Regions from separate parts of the Micromonospora sp. CNZ285 genome, predicted to be linked through region 2. Evidence: riboswitches for the same ligand, from Rfam matches in the RefSeq annotation. Region 2 holds a riboswitch; the other holds the start of a gene.
The links. A riboswitch is a leader RNA that binds a small molecule or an ion and turns the genes downstream of it on or off. The one in region 2 is predicted to bind cyclic di-AMP.

Region 1 (7,583 bases), 2.2 Mb from region 2:
CGGCCCACCTGGCGCTCGCCGGGCCGGCCGGCGCGGAGCCGGGCGGCGCGGCGCTCACCGCGCTGTGCCGGGCCGGGCTGCTGGCCGACGGCGGTGACCCGGGCGGCGCGCTGCGCACGCTCGCCGAGGCGCGGACCGCCGCGCCCGGCCCGGAGCTGGGCGCGTGGCTCGCCGCCGACGAGGCGCAGGTACGCGCCGTCGTCGGTGACGTCGACGGCGCCCGGGCGCTGCTCGACGCGGCGGGCGACGGGCCGGCGCCGGCGCTGGCGGACGCGCGGCTGCGGTGGCGTGCCGGTGACGCCCGCGCGGCCGAGCGGGCGCTGCCCGACTGGACCGGGTCCGGCGCTGCGGACTGGCCGCTGCCGGTGCGGCTGGGCGCCGGGTTGCTCGACGCGGCGCTCGCCGACGCCTCCGGTGACGCCCGGCGCGCCGGGCGGCTGCTGGAGGAGGTGCTGGCGCTCGCCGAGCCGGACGGCTTCCGGCGCGTCTTCACCCGCGCCGACCCGGGGGTGCGGGACCTGCTCGCCGCGCGCCTGGACTCGGGCACCGCGTACTGGGCCACGGTGAGCGAGCTGGTGCGGGGCGTGGACGCGCAACCGGTGGCCGCGACTGCCGACGGTCCGGCCCGGACGCTCGACGAGCCGCTCACCGAGCGGGAGCTGACCATCCTGCGCTATCTCCAGAGCATCCTGTCCAACGTGGAGATCGCCGCCGAGCTGTCGTTGTCGGTCAACACGGTGAAGACGCACGTGCGCAACATCTACCGCAAGCTCGACGCGACCCGCCGGCGGGACGCCGTCCGGCGGGCGCGCGAGCTGCGGCTGATCTGACCGTCAGCCGTCGTCGGTGGCGGCGTCCACCACTGCCAGCAGTTCGGCCAGGTCGTAGCCGCCGTCGTGCCGGACGTCGTTGACGAACAAGGTCGGCGTGCCGTTGACGCCGCTGCGGATGCCGCCGACGAAGTCCTGTCGGACCCGGTCGGCGTACTCCTGCCGGCCGACCTCCGCGGCGATCTCCTCCGGCGACAGGCCGATCTGCTCGACGCCCAGCGACAGGTGTACCGGGTCGAGCTGGTCCTGGTGCTGGTAGAGCCAGTCGTACATCTCCCAGAACCGGCCCCGGGCGGCGGCGGCCTCGGCGGTCTCCGCGGCGCTCTCCGCGTACGGGTGGACGTTGGTGATCGGGAAGTGCCGGTACGCCAGCCGCACCATGTCGGCCCGCTGGCGCAGCACCTCGGCCAGGTTCGGGTACGCGGCGCCGCAGAACCGGCACTGGAAGTCGCCGTACTCGACGATGGTGACCGGCGCGTCCACCGGCCCGCGGACATGGTCTCGGTCGGTCACCGGGATCCGCAGCCGCGCGGTGGTGACCTGAAGTGGCGTGGTCATCCGGCACTCACCCCGCCGATCCCAGTCCAGCCGTGCGGGTAGAAGGCCAGCACCACCAGCCCGTTCGGATCACTCATGCCGCCCACGATGCCCGCGGCCCGGGTGAGGCGGGCTCACCCGGGCGGGGTGGTTCCCCGTCATCGCACGGCGAGGTGGTTGCGCACCTCCCGGATGCCTGGCGCGTTCCACACCACCCGCTCGATCTCCTCGCGTTCGCCGGGCGAGTGGACCCGCCCGTCCAGCAGCACCGTGTCGCCGTGCACCCGCACGTCGACCTCCTCGGCCTCGGTGGCGCGGTTGCGGGCCAGCGCGTCGACGATCCGCTCGGCCAGGTCACCGCCGTCGGCGCGCACCGCGGGGCGTACCGCGATGCCGTTGCTCACCCCGCACACGCCGGTCAGCCGGGCGACCGAGCGTTCGGCGGCCCGCCGCTGGTACTCCCACTCGACCTCGCCGTGCAGCGTGACCCAGCCGTCGGCCACCGTCACCTGCAACGCCTCGATCGGCACGAACGCGTCCCACTCCAGCGCCCGTACGGCCGCGACGGCGATCTCCGGGTCCTCCCGCCCGGCCGCGGTGTCGATCCGGACGGCGAGGTCGTTGGCGACCGCGCGGACCCGGGCGACCCGGTGCGCGGCCCGTTCGGCGGCCCACTTCTTGGCGTAGCTGTCGACCCGGCCGGTGAGCGTCACCACGCCCTCGGTGACAGTCACCCCGATCTCGTCCGCGCCGACCCGCGGTTCCCAGGTCAGCTCGTCGAGCACGGCGGACTGGATGTCCCGGTCGGTACGGGTGATCGTGTCGGTGGTCATCCGGCTCTCCCTCCCGTCGGTCGCGGCGCGGGCACGTGGTCCCGCACCCGCGATCCTGCGTCCGCCCCGGGTGAACGGCCCTCACCCGCTGCGGGTGAGGCAGCAGGACGGCCGCCCCCGGGAGGTCCCGGGAGCGGCCGTCGTCGTGTCGTACGGGCGGGTCAGCCGTCCAGGCCGGCCGGCGAGTTCGGCCGGTCCACGTCCACGAACTCGATCTCGTCCGCGGCGCGGTCCCGGCTGCCCGCGGCGCGCGCCGCGGTGCCGGCGGCCCAGCCGATCGCCGCGCCGGTGAGCGCCGCCGCGATCAGCAGCGTCCAGGGCAGGGCGGGCCGGCGGCCGGCGAGCGCGTCGAAGGCGAGGGACGCCCGGCGGCGTGCCTCGTCGGCGGCGGAGCCGACCAGGTCGGTGGCGTCGTCGGCCAGGCCGGAGGAGCTGCGGCGGGCGGTCCGGGTGGCGTCGCGCACGCTGTCGCCGGCGGAACCGACGGCGGAGAGCAGGTTCTGCCACGCCTGGTCGGCGACCCGCTCGGCCTTGCCCCGGCGGTCCAGCAGGTTGGATCCGAACATCGTTCTACCTCCTCGGGTGCCGAAGGCCGGCGGCCACTTCGGACTCCGGTGTCCATCCGGCGGGTTCACTGTCTCGGGCAGTGCCCCACCGGCGCCCGCGGCAAACCACGCGGTGGTTCCCGGCCTGCGAGCAGCGAACGGGACGAACCACCCGAACGCGCCGGGACCGGTGCCGACGGGACGTGCGTGCGCCCGCTACCCTGGTCGGCGGATCGGCGGGCCCGCCCGGTCGCACGGTTGGCCGCGACCCGCCATACAGGGGAAACTGGAACCCGGAGGTTCGGATTGGGTACGTCCAGGTGTGCCCAGTTCGCGAATTGCTCATCCCGGGGGGTGGCGACCGGGCCGTTGGAGGAATACTCTCGGTCGCGGCCCGCGTACTGATGAGGCGCCCGTCATGGGCGAGTGGAGGTGCTCGCGTGAGCCTGTCGATCGTGAAGTCGGTGCGGCCGGGTGGTGTCGTCCAGATCGCGCCCCGTGGGGAGATCGACGTCGACACCGCGTACGAGGTGCGGGAAGCGATCGCCGAGGTGCTCGCGAAGGGCCGTCCGTCCCGGATCGAGCTGAACATGCGGCTTGTCACGTTCATCGACTCGGTCGGCATCAGCGCCATGGTCGCGGGCTTCCAGACCTGCGAGGTCAGCGGCGTCAAGCTCGTGGTCATCGAGCCGAGCCGGTTCGTGCACCGGCAGCTCTGGGTGACCGGCCTGCTCGGCCTGTTCGGCGCGCCCGAGCCGTGGTTCGCCGACGACACCCCCGAGGTGCTGCCCGGCGCTTGAGCGCCGTTCACACCCCCTGCGGCCAGGGGACCTTCTACCCGTTGCCAGTCCGGCGTCGGTACGGGACGATCGTCGCGACGCACGACGGCGAGGGGGCCCGCTTGCAGAGCAGCGACAGCTTCAGCTACACCGTGCAGGCCCGGTGCACCCGGGCCGAAGCGGTGGCCCTGCTGGGTGACCTGAGTCGCCAGGGCGAGCTGCATCCGCTGATCGTCCGGGTCCGGAAGCTGCCGGCCCGGCCGGGCGCGCTGGCCAGCTACGCGATCACGGACCGGCTGCAACTCGGCCCGCTGCACTTCCCGGTCACGTACCAGGCGGACGTGCTCGTCGCCAGCGAGGACGAGGTCGTCACAGTGGCGCGGCAGCAACCCGCGACGACCGTCCGCAACCACACCCGCCTGCGCGACGAGCCGGACGGCACGGTACGCATCGACGTGGAGATCACGCTCACCGCGCCGGCACCGCTGTTCGGGTACGCGTTCCGCCAGGCCCGGGCTGCTCACCTGGGCCTGGCGGCGCGTCTCGGCGCGACCCTGGAGGGCCGACCGGCCTGATCCGGCCGACCCTCTCAGGCGTGGCTCAGTACACCGACAGGTGCACGTGGTTGGTGTGGTCGCTGGACGGGTCGCCGTTGCCGCCGCTGTACGACTTCCACCCGCTGCTGGGCAGCCAGATCTGCTTGAACCAGATCACGTAGAGCACGGCGAGCGGGTCGGCGTTGCGCACGAAGTACGCGGCCAGGTTGTTGCCGTACGTCCGGTCACCGCCGGAGGCGACGCCGCCGAAGCCGTCCTTCTGCGCGGCGAAGTCGCAGGCCCGCCCCTTCGGATGCTCACCCGAGCCGCTCGGCCGGTGGCACGAGACGTACCTGGTGAAGCCGGCCGCCTTGGCCTGTTGCAGCGCGTGCAGCGTGCGCGGCGTGATGCAGCCGTCCGCCGGGGTGGGGTCGTTGACGCTGCACGACTCCGACGGCCAGGAGCCGTCCGAGTTGCGCGGCGCCGGCTTCGCGTTCTTGCTGGAGGTGCCCTGGACGCTGCCACCGCCGCTGCTGCTGCGCGAGGCCCGGTCGTTCGCCACCTCAAGGGCGCGCTCGGCCTGCTCCTTGCGCTTGGCCATCACCGTCACCTGCTTGCGCTGCTCGCGGATCTCCCCGTCGAGCTGGGCGCGGGTGCGGGTGGCCTCATCGCGGGTGGCGATCAGGTCGCGCAGCGTACGGTCCTCGTGCGCGGCGACCTGCTCCAGCGCGGCGGCCCGGTCCATGAAGCCCTCCGGGCTGCTGCTGCCGAGCAGCGCCCCGGCGGTGCCCAGGCGGCCGTTGCGGTACGCCACCGCGGCGATCTCGCCGACCTTGGCGTCGCGGACGGCAAGCTCGGCGCCGACCGTCTTGAGCTGGTCGTTGAGCTGTTTCTGGCGGGTCACCGACCGGTTCAGCGCGGCCTTCGCCTCCAGCCAGCCCTTGCTGGCCGCGTCGAGCTGGGCGCGCAGTTCCGGCGTGCCGCCCTCGTCGTCGCCGCCGGGCGCGGCGGCGAGCAGGCCGGTCACCGGCGCCGCGGAGGCGGGGGAGACCGGAACGGTCGCGACGCCGAGGGTCAGCGTCGCGACGAGCAGGGCCGCCAACCGGGCGGCCGTCCGTCGTACAGGTGCCACTGGGGGCATTCACACGTCCTTCCGTCAACGCCGACCGGGTTAGCTGACGGGTTCGGGACGGAAGATCCCTACCGCTGACGCGGATGCACCCCACGTACGTGGTTCCCCGGCTCGTCCCTGCGGACGATTAGGCGACGGCCGCCCCACCGGGGCCGGGTGGCGTCCGCGGGTGCGGCCGCGACCGAGACTACCGGCGCTGCCCGGGCGCGGCTCCGTCGAGCAGCGCCACTAGGCGGGGCAAAACCGGCATAAGACTACATTAGCCACAGTGATTTAAGTGTGTCCTAATCACCACTCGGTCTGTCCGCACACTCCGGCCGACGCTCCGGGTTCGACCTGCAACGTGGCGTGATCGATGGAGAAGTCCTCGTGCAGGGCGGCCCGCGCGGCGGCCAGCACCCCGGCCGGGTCCACACCCGGGTCGGTGGTCAGGTGCGCCGAGGCCACCTCCATGCCCGAGGTGAGCGTCCAGACGTGCAGGTCGTGCACCTCGGCCACGCCCGGTACGGCGGCCAGCCGGTCGTGCACGGCGGTGACCTGGAGGTGCTCCGGCGCGGCCTGCACCAGGATGCGCAGCGCGGCCCGGCCGAGCCGCCAGGTGCGCGGCAGGATGAACAGGCCGATCCCGACGGCGACCAGCGGGTCCGCCCACCACCAGTCGGTCACCGCGATGACCAGCGCGGCGGCGATCACGCCGAGCGAGCCCAGCAGGTCGCCGAGCACCTCCAGGTACGCCCCGCGCAGGTTGATGCTCTCCTTCGACCCGGCGCGCAGCAGCGCGAACGCGACGATGTTGGCGAGCAGGCCGAGCACCGCCACCACGAGCATCGGGCCGGCCAGCACCTCCGGCGGCTCGCCGAACCGGCGTACCGCCTCGACCAGGACGTAGATCGCGACGGCACCGAGCAGTACGGCATTGGCGAGGGCGGCGAGCACCTCCAGCCGGTAGAGCCCGAACGTGCGCTGCGGGTCGGTGCCGGCGCGGCGGGTGGCGGTGATCGCGGCCAGCGCCATGCCGATGCCGAGGACGTCGGTGAACATGTGCCCGGCGTCGGAGAGCAGTGCCAGCGACCCGGTCGTGAACGCGGCCACCGCCTCGACCACCATCAGGGCGGCGAGCAGCGCGAAGGCGGCCCAGAGGCGGCCCCGGTGGCGGTGCGCCGCGTTGGTCACCGCGCCGCTGTGGTCATGACCTGCGCCCACGCCAACACCCTTCCTGCCCCGTACCGGCCAGGCCCAATGTATGTTCACATCGCTATGTATGCAACTGAACTGTGGGTGACGGCGGGGCCGGTCACCCCACCGGGTCGAGCGTGGTGAGGCGCTGGGTCGCCCGGGACAGCGCCACGTAGAGCGTGCGCACACCCGATCCCGGGTCGGCCCGGATCTCGCTCGGCGCCACCAGCACCACGCCGTCGTACTCCATGCCCTTGGCCTGGAGGCTGGTCACCACCTGGAGGCGGCCCGCGCCGAGCCCGCCCAGCCAGCCCGCCACCTCGTCCCGGCGCGGCACCGGCGTGATCACGCCGACGGTGCCCTCCACCTGCGCGAGCAGCGCCTCGGCCGCCTCGACGGTGGCCGCCGGCAGGTCGGCGGCGGGCACCGTGCGCTCGATCGGCGGCACGCCGGTGGACCGCACCGCGTCGGGCAGCGGCAGGTCCGGGTAGAGCCGGCGGATCTCCGCCGCCGCCACCGCGAAGATCTCCGCCGAGTTGCGGTAGTTGGTGGTCAGCTCGTAGCGGTGCCGCTTTCGCCGGCCGAGCGCCTGGTCACGGGCCCGGTCCAGCTCCTGCGGGTCGCCGGTCCAGGCGGTCTGCGCCGGGTCACCGACCACCGTCCAGGACGCCAGCCGCCCGCGCCGGCCGACCATCCGCCACTGCATCGGCGAGACGTCCTGCGACTCGTCCACCACCACGTGCGCGTAGTCGCGGTAGTCGTCCGGACGCTCCCGCGCCGCCGCGCGGGCGGCACGCTGCCGGTCGGCGTACGTGCTCAGCTCGCGCACGCCACCGGCGAGCTGGTACGGGTCGCGCTTGGGCCGGGCCCGCTGCACCGGCTTGCCGAGCAGCGCGTCCAGCTCGTCCAGCAGCGCGATGTCGGCCACCGTCAGGCCCTCGGTCGCCAGCGTCCGGTACGCGTCGCCGAGCAGCCGGATCTCCGCCGAGGAGAGGATCCCCCCGGCGTAGCGGCGCAGCCGGTCCGGGCGGGCCAGCCAGTCCAGCACGTGCCGCGGGTGCAGCCGGGGCCACCACGCCTTGAGGAACTCGCGGAACTCGGGCCGCTCGATGATCTCGTCCTCGAACGCGGGCTGCTCCGGCAGGCGTCCCACCCGCAGCGTGCGGGCCTGCGTGTAGAGCGCGGCGAGCACCGCGTCGAACGCCGCCCGGCGTA
Region 2 (7,583 bases):
GGCTCAATCCCCTCACCCGATCGGGCGGAAGCTCCGCAGCCGCAGGCTGTTGCCCACCACGAACACCGACGAGAACGCCATCGCCGCTCCGGCGAGCATCGGGTTGAGCAGTCCGGCCGCCGCCAGCGGCAGCGCCGCGACGTTGTAGGCGAACGCCCAGAACAGGTTGCCCTTGATGATCGCCAGCGTCCGCCGGGAGAGCCGGATGGCGTCCGCGGCGGCCATCAGGTCGCCCCGGACCAGCGTCAGGTCGGCCGCCTCGATGGCCGCGTCGGTGCCGGTGCCCATGGCCAGCCCGAGGTCGGCGCGGGCCAGCGCGGCGGCGTCGTTCACCCCGTCGCCGACCATGGCGACCACCCGGCCCTCGCGCTGGAGCCGCTCGACCACGTCGACCTTGTCGGCGGGCAGCACCTCCGCGATCACCTCGTCGATGCCGACCTCGGCCGCCACCGCCTTCGCCACTGTGGTGTTGTCGCCGGTGAGCAGCACCGGCTTCAGGCCCAGCTCACGCAGCCGCGCGACGGCCGCCCGGCTGGTCGGCTTCACCGCGTCGGCCACCGCGAGCACGCCCCGGGCGCGCCCGCCCCAGCCGGCCAGGATCGCCGTCCGCCCGGCGGCCTCCGCGCCGGTCGCGGCCCGCACGACCTCCTCGGGTACGTCGAGACCCCGCTCCCGCAGCAGCCGGGCCCGGCCGACCACCACGGTCCGGCCGTCGACGGTGCCGGTCACGCCCAGCCCCTCGGCGTTGGCGAACTCGCCGACCGGCGGCAGCGGTCCGGCCTCGGCCGCGGCCTCGGCGACGGCCCGCGCGATCGGGTGCTCGGAGGCGGCCTCCAGCGCGCCGGCCACCCGGAGCAGTTCGTCGGCGTCCTCGCCGTCGGCGGGCAGCACCTCGGCCAGCGCCATCCGGCCGGTGGTGACGGTGCCGGTCTTGTCCAGCACCACGGTGTCGACCCGGCGGGTGGACTCCAGCACCTCCGGCCCCTTGATCAGCACGCCGAGCTGCGCGCCTCGCCCGGTGCCGACGAGCAGCGCGGTCGGGGTGGCCAGGCCGAGCGCGCACGGGCAGGCGATGATCAGGACGGCCACCGCGGCGGTGAACGCGGCGGTCGGCCCGGAGCCGGTGCCGAGCCACCAGCCGAGCGTGCCGGCGGCCAGCGCGATCACGATCGGCACGAAGACGCCGGAGATCCGGTCGGCGAGCCGCTGCACCGCCGCCTTGCCGGTCTGTGCCTGCTCCACGAGTCGCGCCATCTGGGCGAGCTGGGTGTCCCCGCCGACCCGGGTGGCGCGGACCACCAGCCGGCCGCCGGCGTTTACCGTGGCGCCGACCACCGCGTCGCCCTGGCCCACCTCGACCGGCACCGACTCGCCGGTCAGCATGCTGGCGTCGACCGCGGACGTGCCCTCCTCGACCACACCGTCGGTGGCGATCTTCTCGCCGGGCCGGACCACGAACCGGTCGCCGACCGCGAGCCGGCCGACCGGGATGCGGGTCTCCTGCCCGTCGCGCAGCACCGCCACGTCCTTGGCGCCGAGTTCGAGCAGGGCGCGCAGCGCCGACCCGGCGGTGCGCTTGGAGCGCGCCTCGAAGTACCGCCCGGCCAGGATGAACACGGTCACCCCGGCGGCGGCCTCCAGGTAGATGTTGCCGGCGCCGTCGCCGCGGGTGATGTCGAGGCTGAACGGGTGCTTCATCCCGGGCATGCCGGCGTCGCCGAGGAACAGCGCCCAGAGCGACCAGCCGAACGCGGCCAGCGTGCCGAGCGACACGAGCGTGTCCATGGTCGCCGCGCCGTGCCGCAGGTTGATCAGCGCGGCGCGGTGGAACGGCAGCCCGCCCCAGACCACCACCGGGGCGGCCAGGGTGAGCGAGGCCCACTGCCAGTAGTCGAACTGCCAGGCCGGAACCATGGCGAGCACGATCACCGGCAGGGTGAGCACGGCGGAGACCCAGAGCCGGGTACGCGCGGTGCGCAGCTCGTCCACCGGCTCCCCGGCCGCTGCCGCCTCCGCCTGCTCGGGCGGCGGCGGAACCACTGCGGTGTAGCCGGTCTTCTCGACGGTGGCGATCAGGTCGGCCGGCGCGATGTCGTCGGCGTACCGGACGGTGGCCTTCTCGGTGGCGTAGTTCACCGTCGCCTCGACGCCGTCCATCCGGTTGAGCTTCTTCTCGATCCGGGCGGCGCAGGACGCGCAGGTCATCCCGCCGATCGCCAGTTCGATCAGGTTCGGCGCGGTGGGCAGCGCCTTTCCCGTGGCAGTCATCGCGGCACCTCCGGCGCTCAACTGTGCCCGTGCCCCGGGGTGCCGTGTCCGGCGTCCGGGGTCGGTGCGGTGGTGGATGCCGGCGCGGCGGGCGGCGGCGCGGTCCGGTCGCCGGCGAGGACGGTGAACTCGGCGGTGTGCACCGCGTCGCCGTGCCGGAAGTCCAGGTAGAGACGGTACGCCCCGGCCGAGGGCACCTCGGCGGCGAACGTGATCGCTGGACCGGCAGGTGTGCGCCCGTCGCCGGGCGTGCCCTCCGGGTGCACGTGCAGGTACGCCAGGTCGCCCTGCCGCAGCGCCACCAGGTGCCCGTACGCGCCGAGGTAGGGCGCAAGGTCGGTGACCGGCCGCCCGTCGCGGCTGACGGAGAGCGTGAGCCGGCTGGTCCGGCCCGGCTCCGGCGTGCCGGTCAGGGTGACCGTGTAGCCGTCGACGGTGGTGCTGGTCGCCGGCGCCGGCAGCGGCCGGGCGGTCAGTTCGCCGGGGACCGTGACGTCCAGGCCGAGCGTCAGCGGCTCGCCGCCTTCGGGGGTGAAGTCGGCGAACGCCCGCCAGACGCCGGGGCCGCCGAGCGGTGAGGCGACCCGCCAGGTGCCGTCGCCGGCCATCTCCGGGTGGACGTGCCGGAACCCGGACAGGTCCCGGCGGGCGACGATCAGGTGCATGCGCTTGTCGTGGGCCACCTCGAAGCGGGTGACCGGCGTGCCGTCCGGGCCGGTGATCCGGAAGGCGAACTGCCCGGCCGGGGCGTCGGCGGGCTGGAACGTGTAGCCGCGCTCGGAGACGAGCAGCCCGCCGGGTAGGTGCGCGGAGGCGCCGCCCGCCTGGCTCTCGTCACCGTGGCCGGTGTCGCCGGCCCCGTGGTCGCTGTCGCTGTCGTCGTGTCGGGTCTCGGCGGCCGGGGCGACGGGATCGGCCAGGTTGCCGATCCCGTACGCCGCTCCGAACACCGCCACGAGGCCGAGCGCGAAGCCGCTGAGCTTCGTCGCCGTGTTCATGGTGTCTCCTCGGTTGTCGCGGGTCCGCCGGACCCGTCACGCACCGACGAGGTCGTAACCGGCCTCGTCGACCGCCGCGCGGACCGCGTCCACGTCCAGCGGGTTCTGACTGGTGACGGTGACCCGGCCGCCGGCCAGGTCGACCTGGACGTCGGTGACGCCCGGAAGTGCGCTCAGCTCGGTGCTCACCGAGTTGACGCAGTGCCCGCAGGTCATGCCGTTCACCTGGTAGGTGGTCTCCATCTCGCCCTCCGATCTGATACCCCCCTGGGGTACGTTCGGAACGTTAGCATACCCCCGAGGGGTACGCTATCCTCGGTTTCATGACCGCGCCGTCCAGCCCGACCCGGGGCTACACCGCCAGCAAGGACCAACTCCTCGCCCGGCTCCGCCGGATCGAGGGCCAGGTCCGTGGCATCGAGAAGATGGTCGAGGACGACCGTTACTGCATCGACGTGCTGACCCAGATCTCGGCCATCCAGGCGGCGCTGGACAAGGTCGGCCTGGGCCTGCTCGACGGCCACGCCCGGCACTGCATGCACGAGGGCGCCGCCGAGGGCCGGGCCGACGAGATGGCGACCGAGATGATGGCCGCCGTCGGCCGCCTGATGAAGCGCGGCTGAGCAGGGACCTCCGACCCCTCCGACCAGGGCACATCGACCCGTGCCGACGCGACCGGGCGGACGTACCGTCGAAGTGGCGGGCAGGCCGGTCCGGCGGACCCGCGGTGACGGACGGAGGGCGGCCCGATGATGTGGCAGAGCCCGATGATGGGCTGGATGTGGATCTGGTCCCTGCTGGTGCTCGCCGTGCTGGCGGGGCTCGTCTGGGCGGCCGTGCGATGGACCGGCCCGCAGTACCTGGGCCCGACGACGGCCCGGCGCATCCTGGACGAGCGGTACGCCCGCGGTGAGATCGACGAGGACGAGTACCGGCGGCGCCGGGCCGGCCTGGCCTGACCGCGCGGGGCGCGCGTCACCGGCCACGGTGTGCGGGAGCGGCCGGCCGGGCTGCCTACCATGGCCGGGCGACGACCCGGACGTGGTCGACACGTCCGCGCCGGCCGGGTGACCAGACCGGTCCGGCGGACCAGGCGTCGCCGCGACCGTTGGGAGAGACGTCATGGGTGCCGACCACACCCGCCCCGCACCCGCCGCGCCGCCGGGCGTACGGCGGCTGCTCGTCGCCGTGGTGGTGCCGCTGTTCGCGCTCACCGTGATCGCGGCGCTGGTGCTCTGGCCCGGGCAGGACCGGGAGCCGGTCGGCGGCGCTGACGTCCCCCGCTACCACGGCACGGTGACCCGGGTGGTCACCGAGCCCTGCCCACCGACGCCCGAGGCCCCGGAGGGCGGGGGTGGCCCCTGCGGCACCGTGACCGTCACCGCCGAGCAGGGCCCGGACGCGGGCCGGCAGGTCGAGACGCCGATCCCGGCCGGGCCGGGCGCGCCCCGGGTCGCGGTCGGCGACGAGGTCGTCCTGGTCGAGCTGACCGACCCGGCCGACCCGGCGGTGAAGTCCTACAACATCGCCGAACACCAGCGCGGTACGCCGCTGATCTGGCTGATGGTGCTGTTCGCCGCCGCGATCGTGGCGTTCGGCCGGTGGCGCGGGCTCGCCGCGCTCGGCGGACTGGTGGCCAGCTTCGCCATCCTCCTGGGCTTCGTGCTGCCGGGCATCGGCGCCGGCCAGCCGCCGCTGCTCGTGGCGATCGTGGGCGCCGCGTTGATCATGTTCGTGGTGCTCTACCTGACCCACGGGATCACCGCGCAGACGTCGGTCGCGGTGCTCGGCACGCTCGGCAGCCTGGTGGTCACCGGCGTGCTCGGCCTACTCGCCACGTCCGCCACCCACCTGACCGGCTTCGGCAGCGAGGACGCCACCACGCTGTCCATGTTCCAGGGCGACGTGGACCTGCACGGCCTGCTGCTGGCCGGCATCATCATCGGCTCGCTGGGCGTGCTGGACGACGTCACAGTCACCCAGGCGGCCACCGTCACCGAACTGGCGCACGCCAACCCCGGACTGTCCCGGCGGCAGCTCTACCGGGCGGCGACCCGGGTCGGCCGGGCCCACATCGCGTCCACCGTCAACACCATCGTGCTGGCGTACGCGGGCGCCTCGCTGCCGCTGCTGCTCCTGCTGGTCGCCGACTCCCGCCCGGTGAGCGAGATCCTCACCAGTGAGTTCCTCGCCCAGGAGATCGTCCGCAGCGCGGTGGCGACACTCGGCCTGATCGCCGCCGTACCGCTGACGACCGGACTGGCCGCGATCGTGACCACCGCCGGGCGGCGCTCGCCCGGCGCGGAGCCGGCGCCCGCCGCGCCCCCGCCGCCGGCCGAACGGGACGACGCGCTGGAGGCCCTCGGCGGCGGAAGGAGTACGGAGGCCGCATGGTGACACTCCGCAGCGTGACCATCGAATTCAAACGCGACGCTGGTCACGGTGTGCCACGGCGAAATCTCGCTATTGGTCGGCTTCCGGACGTAGATCCTCACGAGTGCTGTCAGGTAACCTCGCTGCCGGTCACCGCCGAAGGCGCGCACCGGCGCCAGCGGTGCCGCCGCCCAATCGCTCACGGGCGAACCGGGGAACCAGGTACATGGGGTGAATCCGCGACAGCGGTAGGGGCCACTTCCGTCCCGAACCCGTCAGCTAACCCGGTCGGCGGCCGACGGAAGGGAACACTGTGACGGCACCCCTGCGCCGCTGGCTGACACCCGTGGTGGCCGTGCTGGCCTCGCTGGCAGTGCTGGCCGGCCCGAACCCGGCGACCGCGGCCCCCGCTGCGGCGGCCCCCGGCAGCCCCTCGGGCCACGAGGAGGACGGCGAACCTCCGCTCATCACCGAGGCGATCGACTCCGCCAACCGGGCCTTCCTCCAGGCCAAGGCGAAGCTCGCCAAGTCCCAGGACCGCCAGCGGCGGCTGGCGGCCGAGGTGAAGACGGCACAGGCCGAACTCGACGCGCTCAGCCCGCAGGTCAACCAGCTCGCCGCCCAGTCCTACCGGACCGGCCGGATGGGCGCGATGGCCATGCTGCTGGAGAGCAACTCCCCCGACTCGTTCGTCCGCCGGGTCAACGCCCTGGACGAGCTGAACCTCCTCAACGCGCAGCGCCTGGCCGCCATCAACGCGGTCAAGACCCGCGCCGAGCAGGCCAAGATCGCGCTCGACGCCGAGGTGCGCGAGCAGGAGAAGCAGAAGAACGCGATGGAGCGCGAGAAGGTGCAGGCCGAGCGCGCGCTGAAGCTCGTCGGCGGTCTCGGCTTCACCGGCGGCCTGGTCTCCGCCACCTCACCGGTCGCCAAGATCGCCCCCGGCCGCACCGCCGACGGCGGGTGGAAGGCCGAGTCGTGCAGCGAGGACGACCCGACCACCTCGGGCTGCGTCACGCCGCGCACGCTGCACGCGTACAAGGAGGTCCGGCGCGCCGGCTTCAAGCGCTTCGTGGGCTGTTACCGGCCCGGCGGGCCGTGGGAGCACCCCAAGGGCAAGGCGTGCGACTGGTCGCTCCAGAACAGCGGCTTCGCGCCCTGGCACAACAACGACACCCGCCGGTACGGCAACGAGGTGGCCGCGTTCCTCATCCGCAACGCCGACCGGCTGGGCATCTACTACGTCATCTGGAACCGGCAGATCTGGTTCCCGGCCACCGGCTGGAGTTCGTACAGCGGACCGTCGAACCACACCGACCACGTCCACATGTCGCTGCTCTGACCCGGACACCACGAAAAGGGGCCGCCCTCGGGCGGCCCCTTTTCTCGTCCGTACGGTTCAGCTCGCCAGCGCCGGGTCGGCGGGCGCGGCCGGGGCGGGCAGCGGGGCCGGGGCCTGCGCCACGGTCCGCACCTCGCCACCGGCGAGCCGGTACGACATGCCCACCACCGTGCACCGCCCGGCGGCCACCCGCTCGGCCAGCACGGCGGACCGGGCCAGCAGCGTCTCCACCGTCTGCGCGATGTGGACGTCGATGATGCCGTCGAGGTCCTCGACGCCCTGGCGGGCGGCGCGCAGCAGGCTCGGCGAGACCGCGTCCACCACCGCGCCCAGGTGCCCGGCCGGGGCGGCGCCGGTCCGGACCCCCTCCCGGGCGGCCTGGACCGCGCCGCACGAGTCGTGCCCGAGCACCACCACGAGCGGCGTGCCCAGCACGGTGACGGCGTACTCGACGCTGCCGAGCACCTCCGGCCCGGCGGTGTGCCCGGCGGTACGCACCACGAAGAGGTCACCGAGACCGCGGTCGAAGATGATCTCGGCGGCGAGCCGCGAGTCGGAGCAGCCGACGATCACCGCGAACGGATGCTGGCCGTCGGCCACAG

Region 1: it holds a riboswitch for cyclic di-AMP, as region 2 does, so the genes downstream of both, CLT75_RS16715 (VldE C-terminal domain-containing protein) here and CLT75_RS27025 (VldE C-terminal domain-containing protein) in region 2, are expected to answer to the same signal.

The regions. Positions count from the first base shown of each region.
Region 1 is NZ_SPQD01000001.1:3,715,824-3,723,406, reverse strand. Features, by position in the region: gene CLT75_RS16745 (winged helix-turn-helix domain-containing protein) at 1-830, shown strand, start outside; gene CLT75_RS16740 (DsbA family protein) at 834-1,388, opposite strand; gene CLT75_RS16735 (BON domain-containing protein) at 1,526-2,200, opposite strand; gene CLT75_RS16730 (hypothetical protein) at 2,362-2,766, opposite strand; gene CLT75_RS16725 (STAS domain-containing protein) at 3,186-3,545, shown strand; gene CLT75_RS16720 (SRPBCC family protein) at 3,647-4,099, shown strand; gene CLT75_RS16715 (VldE C-terminal domain-containing protein) at 4,125-5,201, opposite strand; cyclic di-AMP (ydaO/yuaA leader) riboswitch at 5,206-5,336, opposite strand; gene CLT75_RS16710 (cation diffusion facilitator family transporter) at 5,481-6,395, opposite strand; gene CLT75_RS16705 (AAA family ATPase) at 6,487-7,583, opposite strand, start outside.
Region 2 is NZ_SPQD01000001.1:5,871,891-5,879,473, reverse strand. Features, by position in the region: gene CLT75_RS27055 (heavy metal translocating P-type ATPase) at 13-2,268, opposite strand; gene CLT75_RS27050 (hypothetical protein) at 2,286-3,266, opposite strand; gene CLT75_RS27045 (heavy-metal-associated domain-containing protein) at 3,303-3,509, opposite strand; gene CLT75_RS27040 (metal-sensitive transcriptional regulator) at 3,590-3,889, shown strand; gene CLT75_RS27035 (SHOCT domain-containing protein) at 4,016-4,225, shown strand; gene CLT75_RS27030 (YibE/F family protein) at 4,389-5,663, shown strand; cyclic di-AMP (ydaO/yuaA leader) riboswitch at 5,818-5,948, shown strand; gene CLT75_RS27025 (VldE C-terminal domain-containing protein) at 5,953-6,981, shown strand; gene CLT75_RS27020 (carbonic anhydrase) at 7,039-7,583, opposite strand, start outside.